Regions from separate parts of the Arenibaculum sp. genome, predicted to be linked through region 3. Evidence: riboswitches for the same ligand, from Rfam matches in the RefSeq annotation. Region 3 holds a riboswitch; each other region holds the start of a gene.
What was found. Region 3 has a riboswitch for thiamine pyrophosphate ahead of VGO20_RS07970 (ABC transporter ATP-binding protein). Riboswitches for the same ligand answer to the same signal wherever they lie in the genome.
Positions count from the first base shown of each region.

Region 1: it holds a riboswitch for thiamine pyrophosphate, as region 3 does, so the genes downstream of both, thiO (glycine oxidase ThiO) here and VGO20_RS07970 (ABC transporter ATP-binding protein) in region 3, are expected to answer to the same signal.
Region 2: it holds a riboswitch for thiamine pyrophosphate, as region 3 does, so the genes downstream of both, thiC (phosphomethylpyrimidine synthase ThiC) here and VGO20_RS07970 (ABC transporter ATP-binding protein) in region 3, are expected to answer to the same signal.

Region 1 is NZ_DASYHS010000040.1:16,289-26,660, reverse strand. Features, by position in the region: gene VGO20_RS04175 (Fic family protein) at 1-114, opposite strand, end outside; gene VGO20_RS04170 (hypothetical protein) at 233-409, opposite strand; gene zapE (cell division protein ZapE) at 604-1,743, opposite strand; gene VGO20_RS04160 (DMT family transporter) at 1,829-2,713, opposite strand; TPP riboswitch at 2,852-2,948, shown strand; gene thiO (glycine oxidase ThiO) at 2,943-4,112, shown strand; gene thiS (sulfur carrier protein ThiS) at 4,109-4,315, shown strand; gene thiG (thiazole synthase) at 4,339-5,109, shown strand; gene VGO20_RS04140 (thiamine phosphate synthase) at 5,106-5,735, shown strand; gene VGO20_RS04135 (alpha-amylase family protein) at 5,722-7,395, opposite strand; gene VGO20_RS04130 (gamma carbonic anhydrase family protein) at 7,529-8,167, shown strand; gene VGO20_RS04125 (zinc-dependent alcohol dehydrogenase family protein) at 8,142-9,188, opposite strand; gene VGO20_RS04120 (NUDIX hydrolase) at 9,185-9,646, opposite strand; gene VGO20_RS04115 (carboxymuconolactone decarboxylase family protein) at 9,643-10,098, opposite strand; gene phbB (acetoacetyl-CoA reductase) at 10,123-10,372, opposite strand, start outside.
Region 2 is NZ_DASYHS010000184.1:2,122-12,493, forward strand. Features, by position in the region: gene VGO20_RS18320 (dienelactone hydrolase family protein) at 1-6, opposite strand, end outside; gene VGO20_RS18325 (methylated-DNA--[protein]-cysteine S-methyltransferase) at 69-533, opposite strand; gene VGO20_RS18330 (thioredoxin domain-containing protein) at 537-2,600, opposite strand; gene VGO20_RS18335 (DUF6489 family protein) at 2,766-3,023, shown strand; gene VGO20_RS18340 ((2Fe-2S) ferredoxin domain-containing protein) at 3,020-3,394, shown strand; gene mnmE (tRNA uridine-5-carboxymethylaminomethyl(34) synthesis GTPase MnmE) at 3,391-4,722, shown strand; TPP riboswitch at 4,808-4,926, shown strand; gene thiC (phosphomethylpyrimidine synthase ThiC) at 5,004-6,758, shown strand; gene mnmG (tRNA uridine-5-carboxymethylaminomethyl(34) synthesis enzyme MnmG) at 6,924-8,795, shown strand; gene rsmG (16S rRNA (guanine(527)-N(7))-methyltransferase RsmG) at 8,776-9,405, shown strand; gene VGO20_RS18365 (ParA family protein) at 9,455-10,246, shown strand; gene VGO20_RS18370 (ParB/RepB/Spo0J family partition protein) at 10,246-10,372, shown strand, end outside.
Region 3 is NZ_DASYHS010000070.1:58,455-68,826, reverse strand. Features, by position in the region: gene VGO20_RS08010 (xanthine dehydrogenase family protein molybdopterin-binding subunit) at 1-300, opposite strand, end outside; gene VGO20_RS08005 ((2Fe-2S)-binding protein) at 329-817, opposite strand; gene VGO20_RS08000 (SRPBCC family protein) at 964-1,734, opposite strand; gene VGO20_RS07995 (TAXI family TRAP transporter solute-binding subunit) at 1,882-2,823, shown strand; gene VGO20_RS07990 (TRAP transporter permease) at 2,908-5,007, shown strand; gene VGO20_RS07985 (DUF1850 domain-containing protein) at 5,008-5,385, shown strand; gene VGO20_RS07980 (ABC transporter substrate-binding protein) at 5,415-6,368, opposite strand; gene VGO20_RS07975 (ABC transporter permease) at 6,379-7,140, opposite strand; gene VGO20_RS07970 (ABC transporter ATP-binding protein) at 7,137-7,898, opposite strand; TPP riboswitch at 7,891-7,998, opposite strand; gene VGO20_RS07965 (acetoin utilization protein AcuC) at 8,092-9,213, shown strand; gene VGO20_RS07960 (DUF192 domain-containing protein) at 9,256-9,723, shown strand; gene VGO20_RS07955 (class I SAM-dependent methyltransferase) at 9,720-10,372, opposite strand, start outside.

The DNA.
Region 1 (10,372 bases), on a different contig from region 3:
GCGCCATAATCCAGCAAATAAGCTAAGCCCGTCCAACGCAGGCCTATGAAGCTGTAAGATCCGCGAAGGGCGCAACTGGAAGATACGACCCGGCTGCAACCATTCGTCGATCATCTCGTACAAGACGCGAACCTGCCCAACGCCATTGAGCGATTCACGCTCGGCTCGTTGATGCGGGTCGGTGATTAGATCAGGAGTACGGCCCTCGCTGTGGCGGTCTCCCTCCCTCCCTTCAGTTGCCATGGCTCCGCAAGGTTTCCGCAGCACGGTCTATCATCTCGCGCGTGACGAGGGGATTCTCAAACGCCACATTCCCATATGCGAAGCTTCGCCGCTGCGACTCTTCCTGCTCCGGAGTCATTTTCACCCGGCGCGCCATTTCAACCAGCGTGTCAAGTGAATATTCCATCTACATGTTCCTCCACAATTCTTAGCTGCATCCGGCATGCCGACACGAGCAGTTAAATCTACCGGATATAAAGTCCGATAGCCACATCCTAGTGAACAAGCCGGCACTTGCGAAGTCACGAGAGCCGGATAGAATTCCCCGCTTCCTCCAGCATCCCCTGAGCACGTCGTAGATCGCGCCCCGCGTTGCTATCCTCACGTCAGGTGCTGCGCCTCGATGTAGTCCTCGCTCTGCATCTCCATCAGGCGGCTGACGGTGCGCTGGAACTCGAAGGCGTGGGTGCCTTCTTCGTAGATCCGCTCGGGCGGGACCTCGGCGGCGATCACGGTCTTGACCTTGTGCTCGTAGAGCGCGTCGATCAGGGTCATGAAGCGCTTGGCCTCGTTGCGCTGGGCCGCCTTCAGGCGCGGCACGCCGTCGACCAGCACCGTGCCGTAATGGGTCGCGATCGCGATGTAGTCGGCCGCCCCCAGGGGACGCGAGCACAGCTCCTCGAAGGAGAACCAGGCGACCGAGCCCGAGGCGCGCCGCACCTCCACCTTGCGGCCCTGCGTCCACAGCGCCGCCGGCTTCGGCTCCCTGCCGTCCGACAGCCGGGCGAAGACGTCCGCCATCGCCTGCCGGCTCGCCGGGCCGAGCGGGTGGAAATAGACCGCCTGCCCCTTCAGACGCTCCAGCCGGTAGTCGACCGGCCCCGACAGCTCGACCACGTCCATCCGCTCCTTCAGCAGCGCGATGAACGGCAGGAACAGGTGGCGCTGGAGGCCGTCCTTGTAGAGGTCGTCCGGCGGCCAGTTCGAGGTCGCGACGACGACCACGCCGCGCTCGAACAGCGCCGTGAACAGCCGGCCCAGGATCATCGCGTCGGCGATGTCGGTGACGTGGAACTCGTCGAAGCACAGCAGCCACGCCTCCTCCGAGAGCTGGCGCGCCAGTTCGGGCAGGCTCTCGTCGACGCTGCGGTCGGCCTTGCCGGCGCGCGCGTTGCGCATCTCGTGCAGGCGGCGGTGGACCTCCAGCATGAAGGCGTGGAAATGCACCCGGCGCTTGCGCTCGACCGTGGACGCCTCGAAGAACAGGTCCATCAGCATGGACTTGCCGCGCCCGACGTCGCCGTAGATGTACAGGCCCTGGGGCGGCTCCGGCTCCGCTTGGCGGCGGCCGAGGCCGAAGCGCTCGCGCCAGCCGGCCTTGCCGGTCGAGGGCCGGTATTCCTTCAGCGCGGCGTGCAGGCTCTGCAGCCGTTCGGCCGCGTATTCCTGCGCGGCGTCCGCCTTGAGCGTGCCGGTGCCCCGGCGTTCGCGGTAGAGGGCCAGGGGGCCTTGGCTGGGCATGGGCTGGATCTGGTGCGGTCGTTCGCGGGCGGCCATTGGTAGCGCAAACCCGGCGGCCGTGCAAAGACCGCGGCCAAGCCGGGCCTCAGCTGCGCGTGCCCAGGCGGACCCCGAGGGCGGCAAGCGCGAAGCCGGCCACCGTCGCGAGGCCGGGCATCTCGGCGAGGACGACGGAGGCCATCAGCGCCGTCATCGGCGGGATCAGGTAGAACAGGCTCGCGACCCTGGTCGCCTCGCCGCGCCTGATCATCACGAACAGCAGGCTGACCGCCCCGATCGAGTTCATCACCGCGAGCCAGGCGAGCGAGCCGACGAAGCCGGCGGTCCAGCGGATCTCCATCGTCTCCGCCATGCCCGCGAGGACGAGCAACGCGAGGGCGCCCACCGCCATCTGGATGAACCCGCCGGTCCGCAGGTCCATGCCGGCGCAGAACTTCTTCTGGTACAGCGTCCCGGCCGTGATGCCGAACAGGGCCAGCCCGACGAGCAGGAACCCGCCGGCGTCCCCGCCCGCGGTGAGGCGGTCGCCGACGACGGCGACGACGCCCGCCAGCCCCAGGCAGAGGCCGAACCACTGCCGCCGGGATACCCGCTCGCCCAGGAACCAGCCGGCACCCAGCGCGGTGAGGATCGGCATCAGCCCCACGATCAGCGCCGACACCCCCGCCGAGACGCCGGCGTTCATCCCGGAATACAGGCCGCCGAACTGGACCGCCTGGATCAGCAGGCCGACCACCGCGATGTGTCCCGCCTCGCGCCGGCTCGCCGGCCACGGCGCCCGGGTCGCGACCGCGATCAGCAGCAGCAGGACACCGGCGAGCGCGAAGCGCAGGAACGTCATCGTGAACGGCTCGGCGTAGTTCAGGCCGACGGCGCCGCCGATGTAGCCGGAACTCCAGAGGACGACGAACGAGAAGGGAAGCGGGACGCCCGGGGCCATCCCGGGCTTTGCGATGCTGTGACAGGCCATGCGACCTCCTGATCGAGGAGGCCACGCTGGCGGATGGGCCTGCGAAAAGACAATGAAATGTTCCGATCGGTCCCACTCGCGTTCCTTATGGGAAGCGCGCCCGAATCCCCTTGCGCGCCGGCCCGCGGCGCGCGAAGGTGGCCTCGGCTGGGGTGCCGCGCGGTCGCGCGGCTGAGATCAGACCCATCGAACCTGCCTGGATAATGCCAGCGAAGGAAGCCCGGAACCGGTGACGCCCTCCCCTCTCTTTCCTCCTCCAGCACCAGGCGCGCGCCCGCGCGTCGCGATCGTCGGCGCCGGCGTGATCGGGCTCGGCATCGCGTGGCGGCTCGCGGCCGCGGGATGCGCGGTCGCGGTGTTCGACCGGGGTGCTGCCGGCGCCGGGGCGAGCCACGCGGCGGCGGGCATGCTCGCCGCCGGGGTCGAGACGGAGCCCGGCGAGGACGCCCTGCTGCGCCTCAACCTGCTGAGCCGCTCGCTCTGGCCCGGTTTCGCCGCCGAGGTCGAGGCCGCGTCCGGAATCGGCGTCCAGCTCCGGACGGAGGGGACGCTGGTCGTGGCGCTGACCGCCGACGACGTCGGCCGGCTGCGCTTCAACCACCGCCTCCAGCAGGACGCCGGGGTCGAGACCCATTGGCTGACCGGCGGCGAGGTCCGCCGGCGCGAACCCTATCTGAGCCCCTCGGTCTCGGCGGCGCTGTACAGCCCGCACGACCATCAGGTCGAGAACCGCCTGCTGGCCGCGGCGCTGCGCCGGGCGGCCGAGGCGGCCGGCGCGCGCGTCCACGAGCACGCGGAGGTCGGCCGCGTCCTGGTCGAAGGCGGCCGGGCGCGCGGCGTCGCCGTCGGCGCGCAGGCGCACGCCGCTGACGTCGTCGTGCTGGCGGCCGGCGCCTGGTCGCGCCGCATCGAGGGCGTGCCCGACGAGGCCCGGCCGCCGGTGCGGCCGATCAAGGGCCAGATGCTGGCGCTGCGGATGCATGAGGGCGAGCCGCTGCTGCGCCACGTCGTGTGGACGCCGGGCGTCTACCTCGTGCCGCGCCTGGACGGGCGGCTGCTGGTCGGCGCGACGGTCGAGGAGCGCGGCTTCGACACCACCATTACCGCGGGCGGCATGCTGGCGTTGCTGGAAGGGGCCTGGCGCACGCTGCCGGGCATCGAGGAACTGGCGATCGAGGAGACCTGGGTCGGCTTCCGCCCGGGATCGCGCGACGACGCGCCGGTGCTGGGGCCGACCCCGGTCGAGGGGCTCGTGCTCGCCACCGGCCATCATCGCAACGGCATCCTGCTGACGCCGGTCACGGTCGACGCGGTCAGCCGGCTGGTCCTGGACGGGACGGTGCCGGACGGGATCGCGGGGTTCGGCCTCGACCGTTTCGCAACCGGAGGAACGAGATGAACGCAGACATCCGGGTCAACGGCCAGCCCGAGCCGCTGTCGGCGGCGACCGTGGCCGAGCTGCTGCGCAGCCGGGGCGTCACGGCGCCCAAGGGCGTCGCCGTCGCCGTCAACGGCGAGGTGGTGCCGTCGTCGCGCTGGGAGGAGCACCGCCTCGGCGCCGGCGACGAGATCGAGATCGTCCGCCCGTTCCAGGGTGGCTGAGCCGGCGGATGGAGGAGAAGGACATGGCCGACGAATTCACGCTCGCCGGGCAGGCGCTCGGCTCGCGCCTGCTGATCGGGACCTCGGGCTATCCCAACCGCAAGGTCATGCTCGACGCGATATCCGCGAGCGGCGCGGAGGTCGTGACCGTGTCGATCCGGCGGATCAGCCTCGAATCCTACGCCGAGAGCATGGTCGACCTGCTGGGCGGGCGCTGGCGGCTGCTGCCCAACACCGCCGGCTGCGCCACCGCGCGCGACGCCGTGCTGACGGCGAAGCTGGCGCGCGAGGCGCTCGGTACGGACTGGATCAAGGTCGAGGTGATCGGCGACCGCGAGACGCTGCATCCCGACGTCGAGCAGTTGCTGCGCGCGACCGAGGAGCTGGTCGCGGACGGCTTCACCGTCCTGCCCTACTGCAACGACGACCCCGTGACCTGCCGCAAGCTCGCCGACGCCGGCGCGGCGGCGGTGATGCCGCTGGGCGCTCCCATCGGCTCCGGCCTCGGGATCTGCAACCCGCGGGCGATCGAGCACATCTGCGCGCGCAGCTCGGTACCGGTGATCCTGGACGCCGGGATCGGCACGGCCTCCGATGCGGCGCTGGCGATGGAGCTCGGCTGCTCGGCCGTGCTGCTGAACACGGCCGTGGCACGCGCGGGCGACCCGGTCGCGATGGCGGCGGCGATGAGGGCGGCGGTCGATGGCGGGCGGCTGGCCCGGCTCGCCGGGCGCATCCCCCGCGTCACCCATGCCGAACCGTCGAGCCCGCAGCTCGGCCTGATCGGGACGTGAGGCGGCTGCCCGCCCCGCTTCTCGTCGTCACCGACCGCAAGCAGGCGGCGGCGGCGCTGGAGCGGGTGGCCGAGGCCGCCTTCGCGGGCGGCTGCCGGTGGCTCAGCGTGCGCGAGAAGGACTTGGCGCCCGAGGACCTCGCGGCACTCGCCCGCACCGTCGCGGCCCTGGGCCGCCCAATGGGCGCGACGGTCACGCTCCATGGCGAGGCCGCGGCGGGCCTGGCCGCCGGCCTGGACGGCGTCCACCTGCCGGCCGGCGGCGACGTCGCCTCGGCGCGGGCGCTGCTGGGGCCGGGCGCCCTGGTCGGCCGCTCGGTCCATGCGGCCGTCGAGGCCGCCTCGGCTGCGGCGGCAGGCGCGGACTACGTGATCGTCGGCCCGGTGTTCGCGACCGCCAGCAAGCCCGGCTACGGCCCGGCACTCGGCCTCGAAGGGCTCGGGGCGGCGGCGCGCGCGTGCCCCGTGCCCGTCGTCGCGATCGGCGGCGTCGATGCCGCCAATGCCGCCGCCTGCCTCGCCGCCGGGGCCGCGGCCGTGGCGGTGATGGGCGGGGTGATGCGGGCACCCGACCCGGCGGCGGCGGTCGCGGCGCTGCTCGCCGCGATGCGGCCTACAGCAGCATGACCTCGTCCTCCCGCCGGACCCGGAACCAGCGGCAGCCGTAGCTCTCCAGCTCGACCGTCACCGTGCCGTCCTTCTTCAGCGAGAAGGCGCCCCGCCCGAACAGGTCGATCAGCCCTTTCCACCCGGCGGCCTCCCCGACCTCGAAGGACAGGCTGCACGGCGCCTCGGCGAGGTTGTGGACGATGATGACGGTCCGCGGCCCCCAGTCGTAGCGCATCGCCAGCACGGTCGCCTCGCGCACCGGCAGCAGGCTCCAGGCGCCGCAGGCGATCTCCGGCGTCTCCCGCCGGCGGCGGATCAGGCGCTCCATCCAGTTCAGGAGCGAATCGTCGTCGCGGCGTTGCGCCGCCACGTTGACGGCTGCCGGCCCCCACCGCTTGCCCTCGACCATGGGGCGGCGCAGCCGGTCGGAGGGCGCGGTCGAGAAGCCGCCATTGTGCTCGTTCGACCACTGCATCGGCGCGCGCACGCTCATCCGGCCCGGGATGTCGAGGTTCTCCGCCATGCCGATCTCCTCGCCGTAGAACAGCACCGGCGCGCCCGGCAGGGCGAACATGAGGCTGTAGACCATCCGCATCCGGGCCTGATCGCCGTCCAGCATGGTGGGCAGCCTCCGGCGCAGCCCGCGGCCGAAGATCTGCATCTCCGGCTTCGGACCGAAGGCGCGGAACACCTCCTGACGCTCGGCCTCGGTCAGCTTGTCGAGCGTCCATTCGTCGTGGTTGCGCAGGAAGTTCCCCCACTGGGCGTCGGCCGGCAGCGACGGCAACGCGCGCAGCCCGTGGACCAGCGCCCCCGCGTCCTCGCGCACCAGCGTCAGCGCCAGGGACTGGTTCAGGTTGAAGTTGAGGCACATGTGCAGCTCGTCGCCGCTCTGGCCGCCGAAATACCGGCGCACCTGCTCCGGCTCCAGGTTCACCTCGCCCAGCAGCAGCGCGTCGCCCCGCCGCCGGCCGAGGAAGGAGCGCAGGTCGCGCAGCCAGTCGTGCGGCGCGAAGCCTTCCGGCTCGCGAGCGCCCCCGATCTCGAGCAGGAACGGCACCGCGTCGACGCGGAACCCCGAGACGCCGAGCTGCAGCCAGAAGCCGACGATCTTGCGGATCTCGTCGCGCACGGCCGGGTTGGTCACGTTGAGGTCGGGCTGGTGCTTGTAGAAGCGGTGCAGGTAGTAGCGCCCGGCGACCTCGTCCCATTCCCAGTTGCTCTCCTCCTGGTCGGGGAAGACCAGGCCGTCGGGGCCGTGCTCCGGGATCTCGTCGCTCCACACGTACCAGTCGCGATAGGGCGAGTCCGGGTCCGAGCGGGCCGACTGGAACCACGGGTGCTCGCAAGACGTGTGGTTGACCACGAGGTCGACGATGATGCGTATCCCGCGGTCGTGCGCGGTGCGCACGAACTCGACGAAGTCGCCGAGGCTGCCGAGCCGGGGATCGATCGTGTAGTAGTCGGTGACGTCGTATCCGTCGTCGCGGTTCGGCGAGGGGTAGAACGGCATCAGCCACAGGCAGCTCACGCCCAGCCCGGCCAGGTAGTCGATCCGCTGGATCAGTCCGGCGAAGTCGCCGATCCCGTCGCCGTCGCCGTCCTGGAAGGTCTCGACGTCGAGGCAATAGAAGACCGCGTTCATCCACCAGGCGTCGCTGGTCCGGGTGATGTCCATGGCGCCCCTTCTCCTTCCGGCCGTTGTGCCCGGCCAACACCCCCGCGACCGAAATCGTTGCGTGCCGCACCGCGGCGTTTGACGCGCAAGGCCGGCCGTCGGAAGCTCTCCGTCCCGTCGAGGAGGGATCGCCATGCATTTCGAACGCCGCGGCGGCCGACCGGTCGTCGACCCGTCGAGCCGGATCGCCCCCAACGCCGTGCTGTGCGGCGACGTCACCATCGGCGCCAACTGCTCGGTCGGCTTCGGCGCCGTGATCGTCGCCGAAAGCGGGCCGGTCCGCATCGCGGATAACTGCGTCGTCATGGACACGGCCGTCATCCGCGGCGTGCGCGGTGCCCCCGTCACGATCGGCAGCAACGTGCTGGTCGGCCCGCGCGCCTGCCTGACCGGCTGCACCGTCGAGGACGAGGTGTTCCTCGCGACCGGCGCCACCGTGTTCAACGGCGCGCGGATCGGCGCCCGGACGGTGGTCCGCATCAACGGGATCGTCCATCTGCGCACCGTGCTGCCCGCGGGGTCGGTGGTGCCGATGAACTGGGTCGCGGTCGGCGACCCGGCCAGCATCCTGCCGCCCGACCGGCATGACGAGATCTCGCGGCTCCTGAAGCCGCTCGACTTCTTCGGCACCGTGTTCGGGGTCGAGCGGCCCCCGCCGGGAGAGACGGTCATGCCCGCGCTGACGGCGCGCTACGCCGCGTTCCTGCGCAGCCACGGCGAGGACGTGCCGCTGGCGGAGAACGACCCTAGCGGAACCGGTCGATCACCGTGATCCCCGCGCCGGCGTACCGGTCCATCGCCGCCAGCGCCGCGCCCGCCTCCTCGATCGCGATCCGCCGCGTCACGAGCCGCGCGGGGTCGAGGCGCCCGGCCGCGATCATCTCCAGCAGGGCCGGGAAGCGGTTCGCCGCCATGCCGCGCGTCCCCATCAGCGAGATCTGCCGGGAATAGACGAGGTCGAGCAGCGGCAGCGCCGGCTCGGCATGGCGGCCGAGCGGCATGCCGATCTGGACGTGGCGGCCCAGCTTGCGCAGGCCGCGGATGGAGTTGTGGAAGGTCTCGGTGATGCCGAGCGCGTCCACCGACACCTGCGCCCCGCCGCCGGTCAGCTCGCGCACCGCCTCGCCGACGTCGCCTACGGCGCCGGCGTTCAGCGTGAGGGTGGCGCCGAGTGCCCGCGCCATGTCGAGCGCCTCGTCGTTGACGTCGACCGCCAGCACCGCGGCGCCGAGCGCAGCACCGATCGCCACCGCCGACAGGCCGACCCCGCCGCAGCCGTGGACGGCCAGCCATTCCCCCGGCCGCAGATGCGCGCGGTCCGCCAGGGCGCGGAACGACGTCGTGACCCGGCAGCCCATGCCCGCCGCTTCGACGGCGCCGACGGCGTCGGGCAGGCGCACGAGGTTGAAGTCGGCATGCGGGACCGCCAGGAACTCGGCGAAGGCGCCCCAGGCCGAGAAGCCGACGACGTGCTGGTTCGCGCACACCGTGGGTTCGCCGCCGAGGCAGTCCGGGCAGGCGCCGCAGGCCAGGATGAACGGGGCCGTGACCCGGTCGCCGACCCGGACGCGCCGGCACTCCGGCCCGACCGCCTCGACGACGCCCGCGAACTCGTGGCCGGGGACATGGGGTGCCGCGACGTCGGGATCGGCACCCTTCCAGGCGTGCCAGTCCGACCGGCAGACCCCGCAGGCCTCGACGCGGACGACCGCGCCGTCGGCGGGGCAATCGGGGTCGGCCACCTCGACGATCTCGAGCGGCGCTTCGAAGCGGTTGAAGATCGCGGCCTTCATCGTGGGGGGCTTCCTTCCTCGGGAGCGGACCGGAGGGCGAGCGCGATCACGCGCAGCGTCTCGCCCCATTCGACGAGGGAGGCGGCCTCCTCCGGCGTCGCCCAGCGCACGGCGTCGACGTCGTCGCCCGCGACCGGTTCGCCGTCCGGAGCGTCGGCCGCGACCTCGACCAGCGTATAGTGATAGAGCACCGCGCCCTCGGCATCGCGGGTGATGCCGTCGACGACGGTCACGACGCCGGCCGGGACCACGTCCAGGCCCGTCTCCTCGCGCACTTCCCGGACCGCGGCCTCGGCCACGGTCTCGCCGAGATGCTGGGCGCCGCCGGGCAGGCCCCACTGGCCGAGCCGCGGCGGACGCCCGCGCCGGACGAGCAGCACGCGCCCCTGCCGGCGCACGACGACGCCGACGCCGACCCAGGGACGGTCGGGATACTCCCGGCGCGAAGCGTGGCTCATCCCGTGCGCGGCCAGGGTTCGCCCTCGAAGGCGGCGTCGACGGGCACCCGCAGGGCGGCGGCGAGGCGGTTGGTCTCGTTGGCCATGCCGACGACCGCCATCAGCTCGCCCAGCATGTCGTCGGTGGCGCCCTTGGCGCGCGCGGCGGCCGAATGGCTCGCGATGCAGTATTCGCAGGAATTGGTCATGCTGACCGCGAGGTAGACCAGTTCCTTGGTCAGCGGGTCGAGCGCCCCGGCCCCCATCACCTCGCGCAGGTCGCGCCATGTCCGCGCCAATGTCGGCGGATGATGCGCGAGCGCCTTCCAGAAATTGTTGACCCGGTCGGTCCGGCGCGTCGCCATGATGTCGTCGTAGACGGCGCGGACCTCGGGTGAAGCGTCCTCGTACTCGATCACGGATGCCCCCGGCGTTCGTCGCGGATCGGCAAGGGCCGGGATGCGCGGCGGCATCCCGGAACCCTCGACGAGCACGCCTCAGTACATGTGCTGGCCGCCGTTGATCGACAGGGTCGAGCCGGTCACGAAGCCGGCATCGTCGCCGACCAGGAACAGGACGCCGCGCGCGATCTCGTCGGCGCGGCCGAGGCGGCCGACCGGGATCCTGGCGACGATCTTCTCGAGCACGTTCGCCGGCACCGCGCGCACCATGTCGGTGTCGATGTAGCCGGGGGCGATCGCGTTGACGGTGATGCCCTTGGCCGCACCCTCCTGGGCCAGGGCCTTG
Region 2 (10,372 bases), on a different contig from region 3:
CGTCATGGCGCGCCTTTCGTTCGTTCTCGGGATCGGAGACGGAACGATAGCCGCACCCTTCCCGGCTGTCACGATGCCGCGATCGGCAGTTCGGATCTTTCGTGTCCCAGCAGCCAGTGCTTCGTTACCAGGCCGCCCTGCCCGGAATAGCCGCCTTCCCTACCGCCGGCGGCGAGGACCCTGTGGCAGGGGATCACGATCGGGATCGGGTTGGCCCCGCAGGCCCCGCCGACGGCACGTGCCGCCGAGCCCAGCTCGCGCGCGATCTCCCCGTAGGAACGCGTGCGCCCATAGGGGATCGCGCTCATCGCCTCCCAGACGCGCAGCCGGAACGGGGTGCCGGCAGGCCGCAGCGGCAGGTCGAAATCGGTGCGCCGGCCGGCGAAATACGCCTCGATCTGGCGCGCCGCCTCCTCGAGCACGGGGTCCCGGCCTTCCGGCGCCACCGGTCCCCAGCCGAGCGACGTCAGCGCGCCGTTCGAGGCGGTCAGCGTCAGCGGGCCGAACGGGCTATCGATCGTGATCCTGGCCATGGGTCAGCGTCCCTCCACAGGTTCGCCCAGAAGCCGGCGGAGCGCGTCCGGTTCCGTCACCGGCGGCGAGCAGGTCTGCGCCCGACAGACATAGCCGGCCGGCCGGCCCTGCACCAGCCCCTTGCCCCGGGCCGGATGGGCCTCGGGCAACCCGGTCCCCGGGGCGACGACGCTCAGCACGCGGTCGGGCGACGGGCTGGCGCGGACCGCATCCAGAAGCGCCTCGGTCTCCGGCGCGCCGCGCTCGCCCACGATCACGACCTGGCATCCGCCGGACAGCAGCTCGACCGCGTTCAGCAGCGTCGCCAGCGGGAAGAAGTTGCGGGTCAGCTCGCCCGAGAAGGCCTCGGCCACCGCCTCGGCCCGCTCGCGCCACGCGTCCTCGCCGGTCAGCAGGTACAGCCGGGCGAGCACGCCGGCGATCGTCCCGTTGCCGGACGGCACCGCGTTGTCGGCCGCCGACTTCGCGCGCACGGGCAGCCGTTCGCCGTCGTCGGCGGTGAAGAAGTAGCCGCCGCCCTCGGCATCCCGGTAATGGCGGTCGAGCACGCCGGTCCAGCCGCGGGCGTGCTCCAGGTAGCGGGGTTCGCCCGTCGCCTCGTGCAGCGCCAGCGCGGCGCGCGCCATGTTGGCATGGTCGTCGAGGCTGGCGGGATGGCGGGGCGTGCCGCGCCGCCAGCTATGGACCAGCCGCCCGTCGCCGCCGTCCAGGTGCCCGACGACGAAGTCGAAGGCCCGGGCGGCGGCCGCGATCCAGTCCCGCTCGCCGAACGCGAAGCCGGCATCGGCGAGCGCCGCGATCATCAGCCCGTTCCAGTCGGCCAGGACCTTGTCGTCCCAGCCCGGCCGCATGCGCCGCTCGCGCGCCCGCCACAGCACCGCGCGCAGCCCGGCGAGCCTCGCCTCCTCCGGTGCCGGCAGCTCGGGCCGCCCGGTCCGGTTCAAGATGCTGACGCCTTCCCAGTTGCCGCCGGGGCGGACGTCGTAGACCTCCTTGAAGAAGCCCGCGTCGGGGCCGAGCAGGGCGTCGATCTCGTCCTCGGACCAGACGTAGAACCGGCCCTCGACACCCTCGCTGTCGGCGTCCAGCGTGCTGGCGAACGCCCCGCAGGGCGCGCCGTCCGCGTCCTCGGCGATCATCTCGCGCAAGACCCAGCCGACCGTCTCGCGGACCCGTTCGGCATAGAGCGGCTCGCCGGTGCCCCTCCAGACCAGCGTCAGCAGGTCCACGAGCTGCGCGTTGTCGTAGAGCATCTTCTCGAAATGCGGCACCAGCCAGCGCTCGTCCGTGGAGTAGCGCGCGAAGCCGCCGCCGAGATGGTCGTAGATGCCGCCCCGGCACATCGCGGTCAGCGTCGTCTCGACCGCCGTGCGGTAGGTCGCGTCGCCGCTGCGCAGCCAGGCCCGCCACAGCAGCTCGAAGATGCCGGGCTGCGGGAACTTCGGCGCCCCGCCGATGCCGCCATGGACCGGGTCGACCTCGCGTGCGAGGCGTTCGGCCACCTGGTCGAGCACGGCCGGCTCGATCGGCCCCGCGGGCCGGCTGGCCGACAGCCGGGCGAGCCCCTCGCGCAGGGCGGCGACGTTGCCGGCGACCTTGTCGCGCTCGCGCCCATAGGTCGACGCCACGCCGCGCAGCACGTCGGGAAAGCCCGGGCGGCCCCAGCGGGCGGCCGGCGGGAAATACGTGCCGCCCCAGAACGGCTCGCCGTCGGGCGTCAGGAACATCGTCAGCGGCCAGCCGCCCTGCTGGCCGAGCAGCGCCAGCGCCTGCTGGTAGACCTGGTCGAGGTCCGGCCTTTCCTCCCGGTCGACCTTGACGTTGACGAACAGCGCGTTCATCAGCGCGGCCGTCTCCTCGTCCTCGAAGCTCTCATGCGCCATCACGTGGCACCAGTGGCAGGCGGCATAGCCGACGGACAGCAGGATCGGCTTGTCCTCGGCGCGCGCCCGCTCGAACGCCGCCCCGCCCCAGGGCATCCAGTGGACGGGGTTGTCGCGGTGCTGCAGCAGATAGGGGCTCGTCTCCCCCGCAAGCAGGTTCCGGCCCGGTCCGTTCGCGGTCATGTCGCCTCCCTCCGATGGTGCGGGCGCCGGGAATGTCTGGCGTGCGCGGGGCCGGACCCTGGGAGTGGTGCGCGTTGCGCATGCGCACCCCATCTGTAGAATGTGCCCGCCTCGCCCGCGGGCTCAATCCCGAATTCCAACCCGTCTTCCGAGGGAGCTCCACGCATGAAAGTCACCATCGACATCGACTGCACTCCCGACGAGGCCCGGCAGTTCCTCGGCTTGCCCGACGTCAAGCCGATGCAGGACGCCTTGATGCAACAGATGCAGGACCGTCTCGCTGCCAACCTGCAGGCGATGGACCCGGAAACCATGATGAAGACCTGGCTCCCCGCCGGCATCCAGGGACTGGAGCAGGTGCAGAAGATGTTCTGGTCGCAGATGGAGGCGGCGCTGGGCAAGAAGGAAGGGCACCGCAAGTGAGCGAACGCAGAACCGACGATCCCCGTCCCTACTTCCAGGCGCATGTCTTCTGCTGCACCAACCGGCGGCCGGACGGGCACCGCCGCGGCTCCTGCGCCGCGCGCGGCTCGGAGAAGCTGCGCGACTACATGAAGGCGCGGGCGAAGGAGCTCGGCCTCGCGCAGACGCGCGTCAACGGCGCCGGCTGCCTGGACCGCTGCGAGCTGGGACCGGTCGTCGTGATCTATCCCGAGGGGGTCTGGTACACCTACCAGACCCGCGAGGACGTCGACGAGATCCTGCAGGCCCATCTCGTCGAAGGCCGGCGGGTCGAGCGGCTGATGCTGCTGCCCGGCCAGACGGAGCCGCGGGACCTCGCCTCCGCGCAATGAGCGCCGATACCGTCTTCGCGCTCGCCAGCGCACCCGGCCGCGGCGGCGTCGCCGTCCTGCGCGTCTCCGGCCCGCGCGCCGGCGCCGCGCTGGAGGCGCTGTGCCGCCGCCCCCTGCCCCGGCCGCGCGAGGCGGTGCTCGCAGGCCTCGTCGACCCCGGTACCGGGGAGGCGATCGACAGGGGCCTGGTCCTGTGGTTCCCCGCGCCGCGGAGCTTCACCGGGGAGGACGTCGCCGAGCTGCACGTCCATGGTGGGCGTGCCGTCGTCTCGGCGTTGGTCGAGGCCCTGTCCGCCCTGCCCGGCCTGCGCCTCGCCGAGCCGGGCGAGTTCACGCGGCGCGCGTTCGAGAACGGCAAGCTCGACCTGACCGAGGCCGAAGCCGTCGCCGACATCGTCGCGGCCGAGACCGCGGCCCAGCGGCGCCAGGCGCTGCGCCAGCTCGACGGCGCGCTCGGCCGGCTCTACGAGCGATGGCGCGACCGGCTGACCCGGGCGCTCGCCCATCTCGAAGCGGACATCGACTTCCCCGACGAGGACCTGCCCGGCGGCGTCGCCATGGCCGTGCGCCCGGTGCTGGCCGGCCTGGCCGCCGAGATCGCGGGCCATCTCGACGACGGGCACCGGGGCGAGCGGCTGCGCGACGGCGTCGCGGTCGCGATCCTCGGCGCGCCGAACGCCGGCAAGTCGAGCCTGCTCAACGCGCTCGCCCGGCGCGACGTCGCGATCGTGTCCGAGCGGGCGGGCACGACCCGCGACGTGGTCGAGGTCCATCTCGACCTGGGCGGCTGGCCGGTGACGCTGGCCGATACCGCCGGCCTGCGCGACGCGACCGACGAGATCGAGGGCGAGGGCATCCGCCGTGCGCTCGACCGGGCGGAGAAGGCCGACCTGCGCCTGGCGGTGTTCGATGCCACCGCGCTGCCGGCGCTCGACCCACGGACCCTCGCCCTGCTCGGCCCCTCGACGATCGCGGTCGTCAACAAGGCCGACCGGGCGCCGGGCCTGGATGCCGGCGCCGCGGTTCCCGGGGCCCTCGCCGTCTCGGCGGCGACCGGCGCCGGGCTGCCGGCCCTGCTGGAGCGGCTGACCGGGATGGTCGCGGACGGCCTGGATGCGGCCGGCCCGCCGGCCCTGACCCGCGCGCGCCACCGCGCGGCGCTGGAGGACTGCCGCGCCGCTCTGTCGCGCGCGCTGGACGCCCCGCTGCCGGAACTGGCGGCCGAGGATGTCCGCCTGGCGTCCCGCGCTCTCGGCCGCATCACCGGCCGGGTCGACGTCGAGGACCTGCTGGATGTCATCTTCCGGGACTTCTGCATCGGCAAGTGACGCGGGCCGGTGTTTCACGTGAAACGTCGCGTCCCGGCCCGCGCCGTCTCCGGCCTTGACGCGGAGCCGGGCATCGGCCAGCATCGGCTCCGTCCAGGGGAGCCCCGATAGGGGGCTGAGAGTCCGCCGGCCTACGGGCGACGCGGAGACCCTTCGAACCTGATCCGGATCGTACCGGCGTAGGGAGGGACGAAGGCGTCGCGTAGCGTTCCCCTGCCGGGGCTCGTGCGGCCGCCCCTTCTCCTCGCGGCCGCCCGGATTTCCGCTGCAGGAGATCCATGATGCCCGATACCCGCACCACCTCCCCCGAGGTCTCCGTCTCTACGGGGACGTTCCCGAACTCGCGCAAGGTCCACGTGCCCGGCCGCCTCCATCCCGACGTACGGGTCGCGATGCGCGAGGTCGACCTGTCGCCGGGCGCCGGCGAGCCGCCGGTCCGGCTCTACGATTCCTCCGGCCCCTATACCGACCCGGCCGCCACGATCGACGTGACCGCCGGGCTGCCGCCCTTGCGCGAGGCGTGGATCCAGGGACGTGGCGACGTCGAGAGCTACGAGGGCCGGGCGGTGCAGCCCGGCGACAATGGCCGCCGCGCGGCAGAGGCCGGGTGCCTCGCGCGGTTCGCGACCGGCCGCTCGCCGTTGCGTGCGGCCGGCGGCGGGGCCGCGACCCAGCTCGCCTACGCGCGCGCCGGCATCGTGACCGCCGAGATGGAGTATGCCGCGATCCGGGAGAACCTCGGCCGCGAGGCGGCGGCCGAGTGCCCGCGCGACGGCGATCCGCTGGGTGCGGCCCTGCCCGGCTTGGTGACGTCGGAATTCGTGCGCGACGAGATCGCCCGCGGGCGCGCCATCCTACCCGCCAACGTCAATCACCCCGAATGCGAGCCGATGGTGATCGGGCGGAACTTCCTGGTGAAGGTGAACGCCAATATCGGCAACTCCGCCGTCGCCTCCTCCGTCGCGGAGGAGGTCGAGAAGATGGTGTGGGCGATCCGCTGGGGCGCGGACACGGTGATGGACCTGTCGACCGGGACCGACATCCACGACACGCGGGAATGGATCCTGCGCAACGCCCCGGTGCCGATCGGTACCGTGCCGCTCTACCAAGCGCTGGAGAAGGTCGGCGGTCGGCCCGAGGACCTATCCTGGGAGGTGTTCCGCGACACGCTGATCGAGCAGGCGGAGCAGGGCGTGGACTATTTCACGATCCATGCCGGGCTGCGCCGTGCCCATGTCCCGCTGACCGCGGGCCGCGTCACCGGCATCGTTTCGCGCGGCGGTTCGATCATGGCGAAGTGGTGCCTGGCCCATGGACGGGAGAGCTTCCTCTACGAGCGGTTCGAGGAGATCTGCGGGATCCTGCGGGCCTACGACGTCAGCATCTCGCTGGGCGACGGCCTGCGGCCGGGCTCGATCGCGGACGCCAACGACGCCGCCCAGTTCGCCGAGCTGGACACGCTGGGCGAGCTGACGCAGGTCGCCTGGCGCCACAACGTCCAGGTGATGGTCGAAGGACCCGGCCATGTTCCGATGCACAAGATCCGGGAGAACATGGACCGTCAGTTCGCTGTTTGCCGCGAGGCCCCCTTCTATACGCTCGGCCCGCTGACCACCGACGTGGCGCCGGGCTACGACCACATCACCAGCGGCATCGGTGCCGCGATGATCGGCTGGTTCGGCACGGCGATGCTATGCTACGTGACGCCGAAGGAGCATCTCGGCCTGCCCGACCGCGACGACGTCAAGACCGGCGTCATCACCTACAAGATAGCCGCCCATGCCGCCGACCTGGCGAAGGGCCACCCGGCCGCGCGCGAGCGGGACGATGCCTTGTCGCGGGCGCGGTTCTCCTTCCGCTGGAACGACCAGTTCAACCTGGCGCTCGATCCCGACACCGCGCGCCGCTTCCATGACGAGACGCTGCCCGCGGAGGGAGCGAAGCACGCCCGCTTCTGCTCCATGTGCGGGCCGAAGTTCTGCTCCATGAAGATCACGCAGGAAGTGCGGGAGCAGGCGGCCGGGATGTCCGGCTGAACGCGGGCGTTTCACGTGAAACACTCCCGGTGACCAAGCCCCGGCCGGAACCCCGTTCGGCCGGGGCGCTGGCCGCCGGCCGGCTGTGACATCCTCACGCGGCGCCGGTGCGCCGCGCCGGACGCTTTGACGCCGGGCGCCCGACACCATACATTGGCGCCCATCATGTGGAGATACGACGTAATCGTGGTCGGCGGCGGCCATGCGGGATGCGAGGCCGCCGCCGCGGCGGCGCGCATGGGCGCCGAGACGTTGCTGATGACCCATCGGGCCGATACGATCGGCGAGATGTCGTGCAATCCCGCGATCGGGGGGCTCGGCAAGGGCCATCTCGTGCGGGAGATCGACGCGCTCGACGGGGTGATGGGCCGGGTGATCGACCGTGCCGGCATCCAGTTCCGCATGCTGAACCGGAGCAAGGGCCCCGCCGTCCGTGGCCCGCGCGCCCAGGCCGACCGCCGCCTCTACCGCGAGGCGATGCAGGACGTGCTGCGGGCGCAGGACAACCTGACCATCGCGTCGGAGGCCTGCGAGGACCTGGTCCTCGGCACCGACGGCAGCATCGCCGGTGCCGTCGGCGCGTCCGGCGCCGTCTGGCGGGCGGGTGCTGTCGTCATCACCACCGGCACGTTCCTGCGCGGCATGATCCATATCGGCGAGGAGCGGATACCGGCTGGCCGGGTCGGCGAGGCGCCGTCGCTCGGCCTCGCCGCGACGCTCGCACGCTGCGGCTTCGCGCTCGGCCGGCTCAAGACCGGGACGCCGCCGCGCCTCGACGGCCGCACGATCGACTGGTCCGGGCTCGAGGTGCAGCCCGGCGACGACCCGCCCCCACCCTTCTCCTACCTGACCGACCGCATCACCACGCCCCAGGTCCCCTGCCACGTGACCTGGACGACGCCGGAGGCGCACGCCCTGATTCGGGCCAACCTCCACCGCGCGCCGATGTACAGCGGCCAGATCGAAAGCGTCGGCCCGCGCTATTGCCCGTCGGTAGAGGACAAGGTCGTCCGCTTCGCCGACAAGGAGCGCCATCAGATCTTCCTCGAGCCCGAGGGGCTGGACGACCCGACCGTCTACCCGAACGGCATCTCGACCTCGCTGCCGCGCGACGTGCAGCTCGCCGTGCTGAAGACGATCCCGGGACTTGAGCGCGCCGAGATGGTCCGGCCCGGCTACGCGATCGAGTACGACTACGTCGACCCGCGCGAGCTGAAGCCGACGCTGGAGACGCGCCGCCTGCCCGGCCTGTTCCTCGCCGGCCAGATCAACGGCACCACCGGCTACGAGGAGGCCGCCGCGCAGGGCCTGATGGCGGGCATCAACGCAGCACTCCTCGCCGGCGGGCGGCCGGACGGGGACTTCGTGCTCGACCGGGCCGATGCCTATATCGGCGTGCTGATCGACGACCTGATCACCCGCGGTACGACCGAGCCCTACCGCATGTTCACCTCGCGCGCGGAGTATCGTCTGCTGCTGCGGGCCGACAATGCCGACCAGCGGCTGACGGCCAAGGGCATCGCGGTCGGCTGCGTCGGCACGCCCCGCGCCGACGCCTTCGAGGCGAAGATGGCCGCCCTCGATGCCGCGCGCACGCTCGCCTCGTCCCTGCGCGCGACGCCGAACGAGCTGGCGCAGCGTGGCCTCGCCGTCAACCATGACGGCGTGCGCCGCAGCGCCGCCGACCTGCTGCGCCATCCCGACCTCGACCTCGCCCGCCTGGCCGCGATCTGGCCGGAACTGGCGGCGCTGCCGCCGGCGGTCGCCGAACAGCTTGAGATCGACGGCCGGTATGCCGGCTATCTCGAGCGGCAGGACGCCGACATCCGGGCGTTCCGGCGCGACGAGGCGCTGGCGCTGCCCGACGACCTGGACGTGGAGGCCATCGGCAGCCTGTCGGCGGAGATCCGCCAGAAGCTCGGCCGCGCCAAGCCGGCGACGCTGGGCGCCGCCGCCCGCATCCCCGGCATGACACCGGCGGCGCTGGTCGCCCTGCTGCGTCACGTGAAGCGCCGCGATGACCGTCTCAGCGCGTGACCCCGGCCTGGCCCGGGTCGCGGAGGCGGTACCTGGTGTTTCACGTGAAACACTGGATCGCCTCGCGGCCTATCTCGCGCTGCTGGAGCGCTGGCAGCCTCGCATCAACCTGGTGAGCCGCACGACGCTCGCCGAGGCGGGCACCCGGCATTTTCTCGATTCGGCCCAGCTCCGCCCCCTGCTGCCCGAGGGTGCCCGGGTGCTGGTGGATCTCGGCAGCGGCGCCGGCTTTCCCGGGCTCGTCCTCGCCATGCTCGGCCTGCCCGACGTCCACCTGATCGAGAGCGACGGGCGCAAATGCGCCTTCCTGCGCGAGGCCGCGCGCGTCACCGGCACGCCGGTCACGGTGCACAACCGCCGGATCGAGGCGGTGCCAGCTTTCGCGGCCGACGTCGTGACCTCGCGCGCGCTGGCGCCGCTGGACGATCTGCTGGCCCTGTCCGAACCCTTTCTCGGCGCTGCCGGCACCGCCCTGTTCCTGAAGGGCCGGCAGGCCGAAGACGAATTGACCCTGGCAAGACGACACTGGAGAATGCAGGCCGAGATGATCGACAGCATCACCGAGCCCGAGGGCAGGGTCCTGCGCATCCGCGAGGTCGCCCGTGCCTGACACGATCGCCGCCCCGCCCCCCGCCCCCCGTGCCGCCCATGAGGCCAAGATGTCCCGTGCCCGCGCCCGCGTCATCTCCATCGCCAACCAGAAAGGCGGCGTCGGCAAGACCACGACCACCATCAACCTCGCGACCGCGCTGGCCGCGACCGGCAAGCGGGTCCTGATCATCGACATGGACCCGCAGGGCAACGCCTCGACCGGGCTCGGCATCGACCGTCACCAGCGCGAGCTCGGCACCTACGACGTGCTGTTCGCGGAAACGACGGTCGAGGAGGCGGCGGTCGCGACCCATGTCCCGAACCTGTCGGTCGTGACCGCAACGGTCGACCTGTCCGGCGCCGAGATCGAGCTGGTCAACGCCGAGCGGCGCGAATACCGCCTGCGCATCGCGCTCGCCAACAGCGCGCTGAACTTCGACTACGTGCTGGTCGACTGCCCGCCGGCGCTCGGCCTGCTGACGCTGAACGCGCTCGTCGCCTCCGACGCGGTGATGGTGCCGCTGCAATGCGAGTTCTACGCGCTGGAAGGCCTCAGCCACCTGATCCGGACGATCGAGCGCGTGAAACGCGCCTTCAACCCCGGGCTCGACATCCACGGCGTCGTGCTGACCATGTACGACAAGCGCAACAACCTCTCGGACATGGTCGCGGCCGATGTCCGCGGCTTCTTCGGCGACAAGGTCTACGACACCGTGATCCCGCGCAACGTCAAGGTCTCCGAGGCGCCGTCGCACGGCAAGCCGGTGCTGATCTACGACCTGCGCTGCCCCGGCTCGCAGGCCTATATCCACCTCGCCAGCGAGGTCCTGAAGCGTGAGAAGAAGAGGCTGACCGCCTGATGGAAGAGAGCAAGCGCCGCAGCAGCCTCGGCCGGGGCCTCAACGCCCTGTTCGGCGAGTCGATCGAGGAGACCCCGGCACCGGAGACCCCGCGGAACCCGCGGACGATCCCGATCGAGTTCGTGC
Region 3 (10,372 bases):
GTGCGCCGGCTCCTTCATCGGGCTGCCGTCCCGGGAGTGGATCAGCCAGCCGCACGGCAGGCTCTTGACGCCGTCGGCGGCCATGTCCTGGCCGGTATAGATGGCCACGACGCCCGGGGCGTCCGAAACCCCGGACAGGTCGATGCCGCGGATGCGGGCATGGGCGTGCGGCGAGCGCAGGATGTAGGCGTAGGTCTGGCCCGGCCGGTCGATGTCGTCGGTATAGGTGCCCTGGCCGGTAAGGAACCTGAAGTCCTCGCGGCGCCTGACGGCGGCGCCGATGCCGTTGGGATTAGCCATGACGTCTCTCTCCCCAGGAACGGGCCCGTTATTCGGCGGCCTCGGCCGTGACCTTCATCGCTTCCGCACCTGCGAGCACGGCCTTCACGATGTTGTGGTAGCCCGTGCAGCGGCAGATGTTCCCCTCGAGCCCTTCGCGCACGGAGCGCTCGGTGAGGTCCGGGTCGCGCCGCGCGAGGTCGACCGCGGACATCACCATGCCCGGCGTGCAGAAGCCGCACTGGAGGCCGTGGTGCTCGCGGAAGGCGGCCTGCATCGGGTGCAGCGTGCCGTCGGGTGCTGCCAGCCCCTCGATGGTCGTGACGGAGGCCCCGTCGGCCTGGAGGGCGAAGATCGTGCAGCTCTTCACCGAGGCGCCGTCGACATGGACGACGCAGGCCCCGCACTGGCTCGTGTCGCAGCCGACATGGGTGCCGGTGAGATGCAAGTTCTCTCGGAGGAACTGGACGAGGAGCGTACGGCCCTCGACCTCCCCGGTGACGGACTTGCCGTTCACCGTCATGGAAACGGTTGGCATCGCGTGACCTCCCTCATGCAGGCTGGATGACTGCGTCGCCGGGGGCTATGGCGCTCAACCGCGCGCTGCGCCCGGCGTTTTCTTTAGCATGAGGCTAAGAAAGGGAAGGAGGCAGGTCAAGCGGCTCCGGGGGATATCCGATCGCTTCAGTTGAAGAACAGCAGCAGAACAACGACCAGCACGATGAGGGCGCCGATCCATACCGCCGGCCGCAGGCCCTGGCCGGGCCGGGTGGCGGGTCCGCCGCTGGTCTGGGGGGCGGGGCCCCCGCTGGTCTGGGGGGCAGGTCCCCCGCCGGTCTGGGTGGTGGGGCCCGGCGCCGTCATCGGCGCGGCCGCCGCGGGCACCGGCTCGGCGGCGGCGACGGCCGCGTCCTCGTCCCGGTGAGGGGGCATCGCGGCGGGCACGGGCTCGGCGCCCGGCACCGGCTCGGGCACGGGGTCGGGCGGCGGGACGTCGGCAACCACCGCCGCCGGCCGGCCGACCACCTCGGTGAACCGGGCGAAGAAATCGTCGGCCATCTTGCGCGCGGTCGCATCGACCAGTCGCGAGCCGATCTGGGCGAGCTTGCCGCCGACCGTGGCATGCGCCTCGTAGGCGAGGACCGTGGTGGCGGGCCCGTCCTCGGCCAGCCGGACGCGAGCCCCGCCCTTGCCGAAGCCGGCCGCGCCGCCGCTGCCTTCGCCGGAGATCGTGTAGCCGTTGGGCGGGTCCAGGTCGGACAGCGCCACCTTGCCCGCGAACTTCGCCTTGACCGGCCCCACCTTGGCCACGACCTTCGCCGCGTACTCGGTGTCGGACAGCTTCTCCAGCTCCTCGCAGCCGGGGATGCACTGGCGCAGCACCTCGGGATCGTTGAGTGCCGCCCATACCGTCTCGCGTGGCGCCCCGATCCGATACTCGCCAGTCATGTCCATGGCGTCGCTCCTCCGAATTCCGGTTGCCGATCCCCGACCGCCGCCCGCGCGACGCCGTGTCGTCCAACCCTATGGCAAATCCCGCGAATGCGCATTAACCTCTCGGGCTCGGCCCGAGAAGGTCAAGAACAAACGGGAGGAAACCCCATGAAGAAGTTGCTCGCCGCCGCAGCCGTGGCGCTTGCCATGACCGCGCCCGCCAAGGCGGAGCAGTTCGTGAATATTCTGACCGGCGGCACGAGCGGCGTCTACTACCCCCTCGGCGTCGCGCTGTCGAAGATCTATGCTGAGAACATCCCCGAGGTCCGCACCTCGGTCCAGTCGACCAAGGCGTCGGTGGAGAACCTCAACCTCCTGCAGGCGGGACGCGGCGAAGTTGCGTTCACGCTGGGCGACTCGCTGAGCCATGCGTGGGAGGGCAACACGGAGGTCGGCTTCCGCGAGAAGCTGGACAAGCTGCGCGGCATCGCCGCGGTCTATCCCAACTACATCCAGGTCGTCGCCCGTGCCGACAGCGGCATCGAGACGCTGGCCGACCTCAAGGGCAAGCGCGTGTCGGTCGGCGCGCCCCGGTCGGGGACGGAGCTGAACGCGCGCGCGGTGCTCGCCGCGGCCGGCCTCAGCTACGACGACCTCGAGAAGGTAGAGTACCTGCCCTTCGCCGAATCGGTCGAGCTGGTGAAGAACCGGCAGATCGACGCGACGCTGCAGTCCGCGGGCCTCGGCGTGGCCTCGATCCGCGACCTCGCCGCGACCAACGACATCGTCGTGGTGGCGATCCCCGAGGACGTGGTCTCGCAGATCGGCGACCCGGTCTACGTCCCCACCGTCATCCCGGCCGGCACCTATGACGGCCAGGACAAGGACGTGCCGACCGCGGCCGTCGTCAACTTCCTCGCGACGCATGAGGGCGTCGACGAGGAGCTGGGCTACCAGCTGACCAAGCAGATCTTCGAGAACCTCGACGACATGACCGCGGCCCACGCCGCGGCGCAGGCCATCGACCTGTCGAAGGCGACCGAGGGCATGCCGATCCCGCTGCACCCCGGCGCCGAGCGGTACTACCGCGAGAAGGGCGTCCTGAACTGACCGGACGGTCCTGACCGGACGACCCCGACCGGCGGCCGGGCCACGCGCGCCCGGCCGCCGTCTGCCTTTCTGGAGACCAGCCGCATGGCGGCAAGCCCCGTTCCACCTTCACAGCCGGCCTCCCAGCCGGCCGCCCAGCCAGAGATCGCCGGCGAACATGGGCCGCTGCACGGATCGCTGCCGGACCGGGCACTCCCGGTCGGCAAGATCCTCTTCGCGATCGCGGTGGCCTTCTCGGTGTTCCAGATCTGGACCGCCGCGTTCACGCCGCTGTCGAGCCTCGTCGTCCGCTCGATCCATGTCGGCTTCCTGCTGCTGCTGACCTTTGCGCTGTCGGCCGCCCGCCAGCCCGGCCGCGCGGCCGCGGCGCGGGACTGGCTGCTCGGGGCCCTCGCCTTCGCGCTCGCCACCTACCACTGGATCTTCGAGGTCGACATCCTCCTGCGCGCGGGCTGGCCCAACCTGACCGACCTCGTCGTCGGCAGCATCATGGTCGTGCTCGTCTTCGAGGCGGCCCGGCGGATCATGGGCTTCGCCCTGCCGGCGATCTGCGGGCTGTTCCTGGGCTATGCGCTGTTCGGCGAGTACCTGCCGTCGCCGCTCGACCACCGGGGTTTCGGCTTCGACCAGGTCGCCGACCACATGTTCCTCGGCACCGAGGGGATCTTCGGCACCCCGATCTACGTCTCGTCGACCTACATCTTCCTGTTCATCCTGTTCGGCAGCTTCCTCGAGCGCGCCGGCATGATCGGCCTGTTCAACGACATCGCGCTCGGGAGCGTCGGCCATACCCGCGGCGGGCCGGGCAAGGTGGCCGTCGTCTCGTCGGCGATGATGGGCACGATCAACGGGTCCGGCGTCGCGAACGTCGTCACGACCGGCCAGTTCACGATCCCGCTGATGAAGCAGTTCGGCTACCGCCCGGCCTTCGCGGGCGCGGTCGAGGCGACGGCGAGCATGGGCGGCCAGATCATGCCGCCGGTGATGGGTGCCGTCGCCTTCATCATGGCCGAGACGATCAACGTCCCCTATGTCGAGGTGGTGCGCGCGGCACTGATCCCGGCGCTGCTCTATTTCGCGACGGTCCTCTGGATGGTGCATCTCGAGGCCGGCCGCCTGAACCTGCTGGGGCTGCCGCGCTCGGAACTGCCGAACGCGTTCGCGGCGCTGAAGGCGAAGTGGCACCTGATCATCCCGCTCGCGATCCTGGTCTACCTGCTGTTCACGGGGTACACGCCGCTCTTCGCCGGGACGGTCGGCCTCGCGCTGACGGTCGTGCTGATCCTGGCCAGCGCGCTGACTGCCCGCATCGGCCCCATGGCGGCCCGCATCCTGTTCTGGATCGCGCTCGGCGCGCTGACCTCGCTGTTCCTCGACTACGGCATCCAGGTCGTGTTCACGATTGTGGCGGGGCTGGTCGCCTTGAACCTGCTGCACCGCGGCGGCCGCGAGACGCTCGTGCTCGCGGTCGACAGCCTCGCCGAGGGGGCGAAGAACGCGCTCGCCGTCGGCGTGGCCTGCGCGCTGGTCGGCGTCATCATCGGCACGATGACCCTGACCGGGCTCGGCAGCAACTTCGTGCGCGTGATCGTGTCGGTCGGCGAGGGGAGCCTGTTCCTCAGCCTCGTGCTGACCATGGTGACGTGCCTGATCCTGGGCATGGGCATCCCGACCATCCCCAACTACATCATCACCTCGTCCCTGGTCGGCCCGGCGCTGCTGGAACTGGGCGTGCCGCTGATCGTCAGCCACATGTTCGTGTTCTATTTCGGGATCATGGCCGACCTGACCCCGCCGGTGGCGCTGGCGGCGTTCGCCGCGGCGCCGATCGCCCGCGCCCCCGGCCTGCGCATCGGCATCCAGTGCCTTCGCATCGCCATCGCCGGCTTCGTCGTCCCGTTCATGGCCGTCTACTCGCCGGCCCTGATGCTGCAGTCCGACGACCCGGTCGCGATCGGCTACATCGTCATCAAGGCCCTGCTGTCGGTGGGGCTGTGGGGGGCGGGATCGATCGGCTTCCTGTTCGCGCCGCTGAGCTGGTACGAGCGTCTGTGGGCCACGGCCGGCGCCTTCATGATGGTCGTGGCGCTGCCGATCACGGACGAGATCGGCTTCCTGCTGTGCGGCTCGTTCCTGGTGTTCCACGTCTGGAGGGTGCGCCGGACGGTGGCCGGGACCGCCTGAGTGCCGGCGGCGCTGTGCATCGCGGCGGTCGCCGGCACGCTGCTTGCCAGCGTGCCGGCCGACCGCTTCGAGCTGTCCTGGACCCACTCCGTCGAGAAGATCGCTTGGCGCGAGGCCTGGGCCGTCGCGGATGGCGGCCTGGTGCTGGAGGAGGCGGCCATCCGCGGCCACGGCGCCGGGATGGAGGTCCCGGACGGCGCGGTTCTGGAGGGGGGCTGGTGGCGCTACCGCCCCGACCTCGCCCCGCTGGAGCGCGTGGTCCTGGCCAACTCCACCTTCACGTCCGACTATGAGCTGTGCGCGGCCGGCGCCTGCACGCCGCTCGCGGCGCTGACGGGAACGCCCGACCGACCGGTCGCGCTGTTCCCTTGTCCCTAGATCGGGTCAGCGGGTCGGGGACGGGCTGTTCAGCGGAGCTGGACCGCGTAGCTCTCCAGCGGCGGGACCTCCTTGATCAGGCCGCGTTCCTGCAGGAAGCGCGCGAAGCGCTCGTAGCGCTTCTCGTCCAGCGCCGAGGGGCTGTGCGCGAAGCGGGGCAGGGTGTCGTCCCAAGCCTTGCGGTTCAGCTCGTTGTCGACGTCCGGGCGGCCCTTGCGGAACAGCTCCCAGCTGTCCTCGGGATTGTTGACGAGGTAGAGGACGCCGCGCTCGACCGCGTCCAGGAAGCGCACCAGGCGCGGATCGTCGAGGCGCTCGGAATTGGCGAGGATCACCAGCTCGTCATAGGGCGGGACGCCGTGCTCCTCGGGGTAGAAGGCGCGGCCGGGATGGCCTTCCAGCTCCATCTGGTTCAGCTCGAAGTTCCGGTAGCCGCCGATCACGGCGTCGACCTGGCCGCTCATCAGCGAGGCGGAGAGCGCGAAGTTGACGTTGACCAGCTCGACGTCGTCGCGGCCGAGGCCGGCCGTCTCCAGCATCGCGGTCAGGAGCGCGTCCTCGAACCCTGTCACCGAGTAGCCGACCTTCCGGCCCTTCAGGTCGGCCAGCGTCCGGATGGGCCCGTCGCCGCGCACGATCACGGAGTTGAGCGGGGTCGCCACCAGGGTGCCGATCCGCGTCAGCGGCAGCCCGGCGTCGGCCTGGAGGTGCAGCTCGGGCTGGTAGGAGATCGCGACGTCGCCGCGACCGGCGGCGACCAGCTTCGGCGGGTCGGCCGGATCGGCGGGCTGTATGAACTCGACCTCCAGTCCGGCGTCCCGGAAATAGCCCTTCTCCAGGGCGACGTAGAGCGGCGCATGGTCGGGGTTCACGAACCAGTCCAGCAGGACCGTCAGCTTCTCGGTCCCGTCCTGCGCGAGGGCGGGGCCGGGGGCGGCGCCCAGGAGGCCGATGCCGAGGACGGCGGCGGCGAGCTTCAGCATTCTCACGGTGTCATTCTCCCTCGTCGGTAAGAAGGGTTTCGGGCTGCCAGGGCAGCAGGCGCCGCAGGACGAAGTCGACCGCGACGTAGAGGGTGACCGCCATGGCGGCGAGCACGGCCAGGGCGGCGAACATCAGGTCCGTCTGCATGCGGGCGTTGGCGTGGAGCATCAGGAAGCCGAGGCCGACGGACGAGCCGACCCATTCGCCGACCACCGCGCCGATCGGCGCCACGGCCGCCGCCACGCGCAGGCCCGAGGCGAAGGCGGGCAGGGCCGCCGGCAGGCGGACGTGCCACAGCACGCGCCAGCGCGGGCCGTCCATGGTCCGGGCGAGGTCCAGCCAGCCCGGGTCGGTCCGCCGCAGCCCGTCGTAGAAGGCGGAGGTGACCGGGAAATAGATCACCAGCGTCGCCATCACGATCTTGGACGCCATCCCGTAGCCGAACCAGAGCACCAGGATCGGCGCCAGCGCGAAGACCGGCACGGCCTGGCTGACGACGAGCAGCGGCAGCAGCCAGCGCCGCGCCGGGCGGAACGCCGCCAAGGTCAGCGCGGTCGTGCAGCCGAGCAGCGTGCCGAGCGCCAGGCCGAGCAGGATCTCGGCCAGGGTGTAGGCGGCATGCGTCGCGATCAGGGAGGCGCGGTCGGCCAGCATCGCGCCGACGCGCAACGGCGAGGGCAGGATGAAGTGGGGCAGCCCCGAGACGAGGACGACGGCGTGCCAGGCGACGAGGATCGCCGCGAGCGTGACGGTGGCGCGGACGAACCTCATATCGCGAGCCGCCCCAGGAGTTCGGCCTGGAGCGCCAGCAGCGCCGGGTCGTCCGCACGGCGCGGCGGCGCGCCGGCCGGAAGCAGCGCCGGCCCGATCGTCGCCGGCTGGCCGGTCATGACGTGGACGCGGTGGCCGAGCCGCAGTGCCTCGAGCGGGTCATGGGTCACGAGCAGGACGGTGCGCCCGGCGAGCAGCGGGGCGGCGAGGTCCTGGAGCCGCAGCCGCGTCAGCGCGTCGAGGGCCGAGAACGGCTCGTCCATCAGCACGACCGGCCGGTCCTCCATCAAGGTCCGCGCCAGGGCGACGCGCTGGCGCATCCCGCCCGACAGCGTCGCCGGCAGGTCGGATGCCCGGTGCGCCAGCCCGACCAGCGTGAGCAGCTCCGCGGCCCGCGCGCGCAGGGCCGGCGTCACGGGCAGGCCGCGCAGGCGGGCGCCGAGCAGGAGGTTGTCCTCGACCCGCAGCCAGGGCATCAGCAGGTCCTGCTGCGCCATCCACGCGACCCGGCCCGCCAGCGGGCGGCCGTCACCGGCCGCGATCGCGGTCGGCGGCTCGGGAGCGGCAAGCCCGGCGACGAGGCGGAGGAGCGTGCTCTTGCCGACGCCGCTGGGGCCGAGCAGGCAGGTCGTCAGCCCGCCCTCGATCGTGAAGTCGAGACCGTCGAAGACCGGCCGGCCGGCATAGGTCAGCCTGGCGCCGGACAGCGTCACGGAAAGCGGAAGGGAAGGGGGCCTGGCCCCCGGGCCGTCGAGCATGGGTCACTGATCCCTTCGCCGGTATGATCCGGATCAGGTTCCAGGGGTCGTCCCCGTTTCGGGACCTCTCAGCCGACAGCCGGCTCCCCCCAGTGATGCGACCCCGCATATCGCATCCTTTCCGCCCCCTGGCAAGCACCTTGGGCGGCGGTCGTTGACGCGGAGCCCGGAGAGAACTAGCTGATGTGCCGTGATGTCCGGCTCCCCCCTTTTCATCGGCAGCGAGATCTACCGGTCGTCCAGCTACGGCAGCAAGCACCCGCTGGCGATCCCGCGGGTATCGGCGGCGATCGACCTCGCGCGCGCCATGGGCTGGCTGACGCCGGAGGTCTATATCGACAGCCCGGTCGCGACGCCGGCGGAGCTGTGCCGCTTCCATGCGCCCGACTACGTCGACGCGGTCCGGCGTGCCGAGGTGGAGCAGCGCCTGCCGGCGGAGCTGTGCGAGCGCTACGCCATCGGCCGCATGGGCAATCCGATCTTCCCGGAAGTGTTCCGCAGGCCGGCGACCGCCGCCGGCGCCTCCCTGCTGGGGGCGGCCCTGGTGGCGGAGGGGCGGACGGTGTACAGCCCCGCCGGTGGCACCCATCACGGCCGGCCGGACCGGGCGAGCGGGTTCTGCTACTTCAACGATCCGGTCCTGGCGATCCTGCGGCTGCTCGACCTGGGCATGGAGCGGGTGCTGTACGTCGATCTCGACGCCCATCACGGCGACGGCGTCCAGGACGCCTTCCACGACGACGACCGTGTCCTCACCGTGTCCGTGCACGAGGCGGGGCGCTGGCCGCGCACCGGGCTGGTGGAGGACAGGGCCGGGGGCATGGCCCGCAACCTCCCGGTGCCGGCGGGCTTCAACGACTGCGAGCTCGCCTATGTCGTCGAGCATGCGCTGGTCCCGCTCGGCGAGGCGTTCGAACCCGGCGCCATCGTGATCCAGTGCGGCGCCGACGCGCTGGCCGACGACCCGCTGAGCCTGCTCGACCTGTCGAACCGCGCGCTGTGGGACGCGGTGGCCGCCCTGCTGCCGCTGGCGCCGCGGCGCCTGGTGCTCGGGGGAGGGGGCTACAATCCCTGGTCGGTCGGGCGCTGCTGGGCCGGTGTCTGGGCCGTCGTCAACGGGATCGATCCCGACCAGGCGCCGACGCCCGAGGCGGCCGAGATCCTGAGGGGGTTCAGCTGGACGCGGCGGCGCGGCCATCCCCTGCCCGAGCGCTGGTTTACCGCCATGGCGGACCCGCCCAACTACGGCCCAGTGCGCCCCGAGATCCGCTCCGTGGTCGCCGCCGTCCGCCGGGGCTGGCCGGCGCCGGCGTGAGGGGCTTTACAAGCGGCGGCCGGTTCGGTTAGCCACGTTCCCATGATCGCGCGCATCAAGGGGGCGCTGGCCGCCCTGGCGCTGCTGGGGCTGTTCGCGGTTCCGGCATCGGCCACCGAGACCTTCCGTACCGAGCCGCTCACGATCCGCACGGCGGCGGGGGGCGAGTACCGCTTCACCGTGGAGATGGCCGAAACCCCGAAGCAGATGGCGCAGGGGCTGATGTACCGGACCGAGATGGCGCCCGACGCCGGGATGCTGTTCGTCCACGAGGAGGACCGGGTCGCGACGATGTGGATGAAGAACACCTACATCCCGCTCGACATGCTCTTCATCGACCGGACCGGCCGCATCGCCGGCATCCACGAGAACGCGGAACCCCGCTCGCTGCGGACGATCGCCGCCCCGGAGCCGGTGCGGGCCGTGCTGGAGCTGAACGGCGGCATCGCGTCGCGGCTCGGCATCCGGGTCGGCGACCGCGTCGTCCATCCGGCGTTTCCGGCGGATTAGCGCCGGCGAAGCGCGAAGGTCAGGCCGTCGCCGATCGGGACCAGGCTCAGCGAGATCCGGTCGTCGTCGCGAAGCCTGGCGTTGAAGGCGCGCAGGGCCAGGGTGCTCTCGCGGGTGTCCTCGGGATCGGCGACGGAGCCGCCCCACAGGGTATTGTCGGCCAGGATCAGCCCGCCCGGCCGGACGAGCTTCAGCCCGGCTTCGTAGTAGCCCTCGTAGTTCGGCTTGTCGGCATCGATGAACATCATGTCGAAGCTGTCCGCCGCCCCTTCCGCCAGCAGCCGGTCCAGGGTGTCGAGCGCCGGGCCGAGGCGCAGCTCCACCTTGTCGGCGACCCCTGCCTCTGCCCAGTGGGCGAGCGCGATCGCGGTCCATTCCTCGCTCAGGTCGCAGGCGACGACCCGGCCGTCCTCTGGCAGCGAGAGGGCGCAGGAGAGGGCGGAGTACCCGGTGAAGGTGCCGACCTCCAGGACCCTGCGGGCCCCCGTCAGCTCGACCAGAAGGCGCATAAGGGCGCCCTGCTCGGGCGAGATCTGCATGCCCGCCGGCCCGCCGAGCGCCGCGGTCGCCTCGCGCAGCCTGGCCTGCACGGGATGCTCGCGGACCGACTGGGCGACCAGGTAGTCGTGCAAGCGGTCGGTCATCGTTA